Regions from separate parts of the Glaciimonas sp. Gout2 genome, predicted to be linked through region 2. Evidence: predicted binding sites of a transcription regulator. Region 2 holds the regulator's gene; the other holds the start of a gene.
The links. The regulator sigma-54, encoded in region 2, starts transcription at its own class of promoters, with help from an activator protein. The targets are predictions, from matches to a motif close to TGGCANGNAANCTGCTTT.
Positions count from the first base shown of each region.

Region 1: QN379_RS19495 (PEP-CTERM sorting domain-containing protein) is a predicted target of sigma-54. The motif match lies at 1,756-1,773, and genes of this name have one in related genera.

Region 1 covers NZ_JASJXA010000040.1:6,589-9,945, forward strand. The annotation lists gene QN379_RS19490 (nucleoside hydrolase) at 1-710, opposite strand, end outside; gene QN379_RS19495 (PEP-CTERM sorting domain-containing protein) at 976-1,659, opposite strand; gene QN379_RS19500 (O-methyltransferase) at 2,523-3,110, shown strand; gene yjfF (galactofuranose ABC transporter, permease protein YjfF) at 3,130-3,357, opposite strand, start outside.
Region 2 covers NZ_JASJXA010000004.1:124,666-128,022, forward strand. The annotation lists gene hpf (ribosome hibernation-promoting factor, HPF/YfiA family) at 208-561, opposite strand; gene QN379_RS05170 (RNA polymerase factor sigma-54) at 695-2,182, opposite strand; gene lptB (LPS export ABC transporter ATP-binding protein) at 2,209-2,961, opposite strand; gene lptA (lipopolysaccharide transport periplasmic protein LptA) at 2,963-3,357, opposite strand, start outside.

The DNA of each region.
Region 1 (3,357 bases), on a different contig from region 2:
ATCTGATTGAGCCGCTGCGGACTGGTCAGAATCTTGTGGGTGACATCGAGCGGTATATAAGTCAGCTTGACACCGCTTGCCAACACCACCTGCGCGGCCTGGGGATCAGCGAAGATATTAAATTCTGCGACTGGTGTAATGTTGCCGCCGTTGAAATGCGCGCCACCCATCACCACGACTTCCTTAATGCCGTTGGTAATCTCCGGTGCCTGCATCAGTGCCAGCGCGAGATTGGTTTCCGGCCCGAGCATGGCGATGGTGATGCTATGTGGTTTGGCCTTGCTCAAGGTATTGATCAGATACTGGACCGCGTTACCGGAAGCCAACCCTTGTTTCGGCTCATGCACGGTCACCCCCGGCAACCCTTCTTTACCGTGGATGTTCTCCGCATAGATTGGCGTCCGCATCAGTGGTTTTGGCGCTCCCGCATACACGGGCACGTCTTCACGCCCAGCCCATTCGCGCGCTAGCCGGGCATTACGTGAGGTTTTATCGAGACGGACATTGCCTGCTACGGTGGTGATGGCCAACACATTGAGCTCTTGGGGCGATGCCAGCGCCAGAAGTAACGCCACTACATCGTCGGCGCCCGGATCGGTATCGATGATGAGATCGCGCTTTTCGGCCGCGTGAGCGGATGTTATGCTCAATAGCGACAACAGTAATAAGCCTCGCAGAAGCTGCCTACAATAAAGATTGAAACGTTGCATAAGTAAATTCCTTGTCCTATGTGGAGGATATGTGTGGAGATGGCAGCGATAAGCCAGACAACAGTGGATATTACCGCAAGGTTGATAACGTCCTTTTAATTCGGCGAGGGACGGATAGCGGGATTTGCATATGCAACTTGTTTTGGACGGGACATAAAATGGGACCGGACAAATAAAAAAGTCTCGCCGAATGTCATCGTGGGAGACTTTTCTTGACCAGGTAGCGGAAATCACCTAATCAGCGGACCATGGAAAAAATGAGGAATCAGCCTCTGGTATGCTTAGTTGCTTTGCGTCGTGAAGCGACGAAGCCTAAGATTCCAAGACCCAACAAAGCCAGCGAAGTCGGTTCAGGAACGGCGGAGACACGGACATTATCAAAACCCTCGGTTGAAATGAACCCACCATCGGTGAATGTCTGGATTGATGCAGTGGTAAATGATTCGCCAGCGCTAGCAATAACACCAAAAAAGCCACTCGATTTGTAATTGAAAACTACCGTAGTCAAGGCATTGACTTTCAATGAATAGCTATCAGTAACATCCGTATCGAACCAATCGAAACCAAGCGCCTGAACCGCACGACCAAAACTAAAGGTGGTAGTAGGACCGACGTTACCTTGAGTTCCCTCCCCCCAACCATAGAAATTTTGGCCGGAAAAATTTGCCGGAATCGCCGTATTGTCACTGCCACTAATAGATCCGGTCGAAATGCCGCTCTTGTTACCGTTCGCTACGCTGGACAGCGAAAAACCGTTAAAGGTACCGGCAAAATTATTGCCAGATACGTTGGGGGTAGCAGTGCTAAAGGTTTCTAGAGAGGTTGCACCCGCAGCAGCCTCAAATAACGCCAGGTTAGTGTAAGTTGTGAGGGTTGCCTGTGCCGATACCGAAAATAATGTTGTGACGGTAACGGCAGCAACGAAAGCGATTTTTTTAATATTTTTCATAACTTCCCCGTTAAATAATTACCCTAAAGTCGCTGCCGTTGATTACATAGCTTTAGTTGCGCACCTTAGACATGAAATAGATTTTCCAATGACTAAATAGCAATAGTTATGCCACATATACTATTTGTTTTAAATCATGGACTTATGATTTTTTCAAACCTATCTCACGGCAAGAGTGTAAAAAATACTGACAATTTGATCTGCGTCGACCAGGAAAATACAATACGTGAGGCACCGGCTGCTCTCCCTATCGCCATTTTTTTAATTTGTAATTGGCTAAGGGGTCACCCAAACGCTTTGGATCATCCGCGAACGCATCGCGTCTAATCACTTTTTTATCAACTGAAAATCAAGACTTCACAGATTTTACCGTCTTGCTTTATGCTCTTTTCGTCCCTGATAAAAAGGAAACCAGGTTTGAAAGCCTGAAAACACAAAATCGCACAAAACGATCTAGTGCCTTTTTTTATGTGCAATCATCTCTCTTTGCCTCAAAGGGCGGCTGTGGCGGGCAAGTCTTCGTGCTTGCTGGTTTGCTTTTGTGCGCCAGTCTTCCAACTCTACCATTTGCCGCCCACCCGCTTGGAAGCGGGGCGCGGGTTTAACCACACACAAAAGAAAACATCATGCCTTATACCCTTTCGCTTTCAGCCTGCCCTTAACTAATCCACCGGCGTCTTGCTAGCCAAGTCAAAACACTCCAAAAATGACAGCCAGGTAAGCGAAACTGCCACTCGGCATTTGTAATATGATCAGAACACCTATTAAACTCGGGATTTTTACCGTCATTGCCCATGCCTTATGATTATCGCGATATCGGCGGTTTGCAAGGCTCTCTCAACACTCACTATGCGGAGTAAGCAATGAATTCAACATTGAAAGAACTTTTGGACGAGTTGGAAGAGTTCGGTCACGCGAATGACGATTTGATGAGGGATCGACCAGGCCGCATGTTGAACATTACGCGTGACACGGGCGATTTTTTGTCTGTACTGATAAAAATCATGAGCGCTAAACGCATTCTTGAAATCGGCACTTCTAACGGCTACTCAACCCTTTGGTTAGCTGATGCTTCACGGACTTTTGATGGCAAAGTGACGACTGTTGAGATGTCGGCATTTAAAATTGCAATGGCGGCAAAGAACTTCGTCCGAGCGGGCTTGGCCGACCATATCACCCAAATTGAGGGAGATGCTGGCGCCGTGTTGAGCGGTGCGGCAGATGCGGCCTTCGATATGATTTTTCTGGATTCAGACCGCTCTGAATATGGTGGATGGTGGCCGGATTTGAAGCGTGTGCTGCGTCGTGGTGGATTGCTGGTGGTGGATAACGCCACGTCTCACGCTAAAGAGATGGCGCTATTTATCAACATAATTCAAGCAGATGGCGATTTTGTGACGAGCCTGGTTCCCGTAGGGAAAGGCGAATTTCTTGCAACAAAGGAAAAATGAAGTCGCAATATTCCTACAATTATGCCGTCGCTTTCCCGCGCGCCTTTCCACCAATCGCCAGCAAACGTTGCGCCAGGCAAAATATAAACAGCAATGCGCCGATGACGATCTTGGTCCACCACGAGCTCAGTGTGCCGTCGAATGTAATCAGTGTTTGAATGACGCCGAGGATCAATACGCCCGATAGCGTGCCCGCAACATAGCCGTAACCACCGCTCAATAACGTGCCGCCGATGACAACTGCTGC
Region 2 (3,357 bases):
GACATTCGAGACATTCGGCGATGCCTCCGAACACTGCTAAACGATGCAAAGTGTTACGAACATATTCGGGCAGGGCGTGTGTAAGTTATATAATTTTAAAATGACAAAGGGCGCATTAACTGCGCCCTTGCTCATTTGTCAGTATAGTATTTTTCAATTTATTTATTGAGCAATACTTACGTTGACCGCATTAGAGAACCCCGTCCATCACGTTGCTGCGATGGGCAAATCCTCAGGTAGATGCTTGATTGCCGAATGTTGATGATTCTGCAATTTGTCCTTATATTTAATCACTTGTCGATCGAGTTTGTCGATTAACAAATCGATGGCGGCGTAAAGGTCATGCGCAATGCTCTCGGCATGCAGGTCTTTGCCTTTAACGCGCAGATTAATTTCGGCTTTTTGACGCTTTTCTTTCTCTGTGATTTTGTCTACCGTCAGGATCACACTAATATCTATGACCTGATCGAAGTGGCGCTTGATACGCTCCAATTTGCTTAGCACGTGTTCGCGAATGGCGGGAGTTACGTCGAGGTGATGCCCACTAATTGTGAAATTCATACAGCGCTCCTATCAAGTGTGTCGTTGGCGGTTCGGACCTGGACGATTAATTCAGTGTTGAATCACCAATTTATTCATCAACCATAAATCAATCAGTCAGAACACAGCGACGTTTGTGCAAACAAGCAAACAGCTATAAAGATTTACGCAAATTGACCGGCGGAATTCGTAAAGCTTCGCGATATTTTGCGACGGTGCGACGGGCCACTACCATACCTTGTTCCGCGAGCATGTCGGCAATCTTGCTGTCAGAGAAAGGACTTTTAGAATCTTCCGCTCCTATCAGTTGTTTGATTAACGCCCGTATCGCCGTTGAGGAAGCCTCTCCACCTGCCTCTGTAGCAACATGGCTGCCAAAGAAATACTTTAATTCGAACATCCCGTGTGGGGTGAGCATGTATTTCTGAGTAGTTACACGTGAGATAGTACTCTCGTGTAATCCTAGTGTATCAGCTATTTCGCGCAACACAAGAGGTCGCATAGCAACCGCCCCATGTGAGAAAAAATTCCGTTGACGCTCAACAATTGCCTGCGCTACACGCAGTATGGTATCGAAGCGCTGACGCATATTTTTGATCAGCCACTTTGCCTCCTGTAGCTGCGAGTTAAGTGATCCCTCGCTCTTGCCCTGCTTGAGAATGTTGGCATAAAGAGCATTAACTCGAAGCCTTGGCATAACGTCATTGTTGAGCATTACCTGCCAACCATTTTTTGTTTTTCTGACAATTACATCTGGTACGACATAATCTGACGCACCGCCAGCAAAGGTCGCGCCGGGATGAGGATTACATTTTTTGATAATAATTTGTGCCTCGCGCAAATCTTCATCATCACACTCCAGCGCTTTTTTGATTTTATTAAAATCGCGCTGGGCAAATAAGGTCAGATAACCTTCAACGATTGTTAGTGCCAGTCGGCGTGTGACGAACGCTACTTTGGGAAATGCTTTGATTTGCAATGCGAGGCATTCTGACGCGTTGCGTGCTCCGACACCATTTGGGTCGAAGCTTTGGACCATCTTCAAGGCCATCGACAATTCTTCGATCTCGATATCAAGTTGCTCTGGAAGACGTGCAAAAATATCGTCTAGTGATTCCTCCAGGTAGCCGTTTTCATCAAGCGCATCAATGATCAACTCGATCAATGCACGGTCGCGTTGCTGATCAACAGCTTCACGCATTTGTTTGAGCAAATGTTCGCGCAACGTCGATTCGCAGGCTTCTAATTGTGGTCGTGAATCCTCATCATCTGGGGCTTTGGAGGTTCGGGAAACGTCGTCAAAGCTCCATTCGCTGTCAGTATTGCCGTTCTCTTGATTGTTTTCGCCAGACTCAGGGGCTTCACCACCGCCCTCGGGCTCTGTAGGCGAGCTGCTTACTTCGCTGTCACCAGGTGGCGCATCCATTGTTGAGGCGCTGGTACTGATCGCCCCGTCGGCGAGTAATCGCACTGAATTATCCAAAGGATCGTCTAGACGTTCCAGTAACGGATTATCCGAAAGGATGTGTTCGAGTTCCTGATGTAACTCCAACGTAGACAACTGCAACAATCGAATCGATTGCTGCAGTTGCGGGGTTAGCGCCAGATGCTGCGAGGTACGGAGTTGAAGAGATTGTTTCATGGGCGCTAGGGAATCCGTTGAATCCGTTACATGCGGAAATGTTCACCCAGATAAACTCGTCGCACAGATTCATTGGCGATGATGTCGTCTGGACTGCCGCTGGCTAGCACGCTACCTTGGTTGATGATGTATGCCCGGTCACAAATGCCGAGCGTTTCGCGCACATTATGGTCGGTGATCAAGACACCGATGCCGCGCTCTTTAAGGAACCTGACGATACGTTGAATTTCGATAACGGCGATAGGATCAATACCGGCGAACGGCTCATCAAGAAGCACGAAGCGCGGATTAGTGGCTAAAGCGCGGGCGATTTCGACACGTCGTCGTTCACCACCGGATAAAGATAACGCCTGATTTTCTCGCAATTTCTCAATTTGCAATTCTTGCAGCAGCGAATCGAGTTTGTCCGAGATCTCATCTTTAGTCAGTGCGTTGCCGTTTGGCCGCTGCAACTCAAGTACCGCACGAATATTGTCTTCGACCGTTAGCTTGCGAAAAACAGAGGCCTCTTGCGGCAGATAAGACAGACCAAGCACCGCGCGTTGATGAATCGGTAAACGCGAGATGTCAACGCCATCTAAATCAATTGTTCCACCATCCGATGGCACCAGACCGACGATCATATAGAACGAAGTCGTTTTTCCAGCGCCGTTAGGACCAAGCAAGCCGACGACCTCGCCGTTATTTACTTTCAAAGAGACATCGCGGACTACTTGGCGCGCGCCATAACTTTTTTGCAGCCCTTTAACGATCAAGGTGCTTAAATTTGTAGAGGTCATCTTATTTACTCTTCGGCTGGATGACTGCTTTGATGCGGCCCGCGCCAGGTTGACTATTGCCGGAAACATTGTTACTGACCGAGTAGAACTCCACGCGACTATCGTAAGAGATGAATTCGCCGTTTACAACATCGGTGACTTTGGTCCCTTGCAGACGTCGCATTTGCGCTTTCGAAAATAATTTAACGATTTCAGTTTTATCGTCGTACTCAATTCGCTCAGCTTCACCTTCGATCCATAAGTCAGGACCGCCGTCGCGCTTTTGGCGAAACGTGGCTAAGCCACCGGGAGGTGCGTATAAGGTGGCAAATTGATAGCCTGATGGGTCCGTCGTGACGACGACTTTGTTGGCTTTCATGATCAGCGTGCCGCGGGTCAGTATCACCTTGCCGGTGA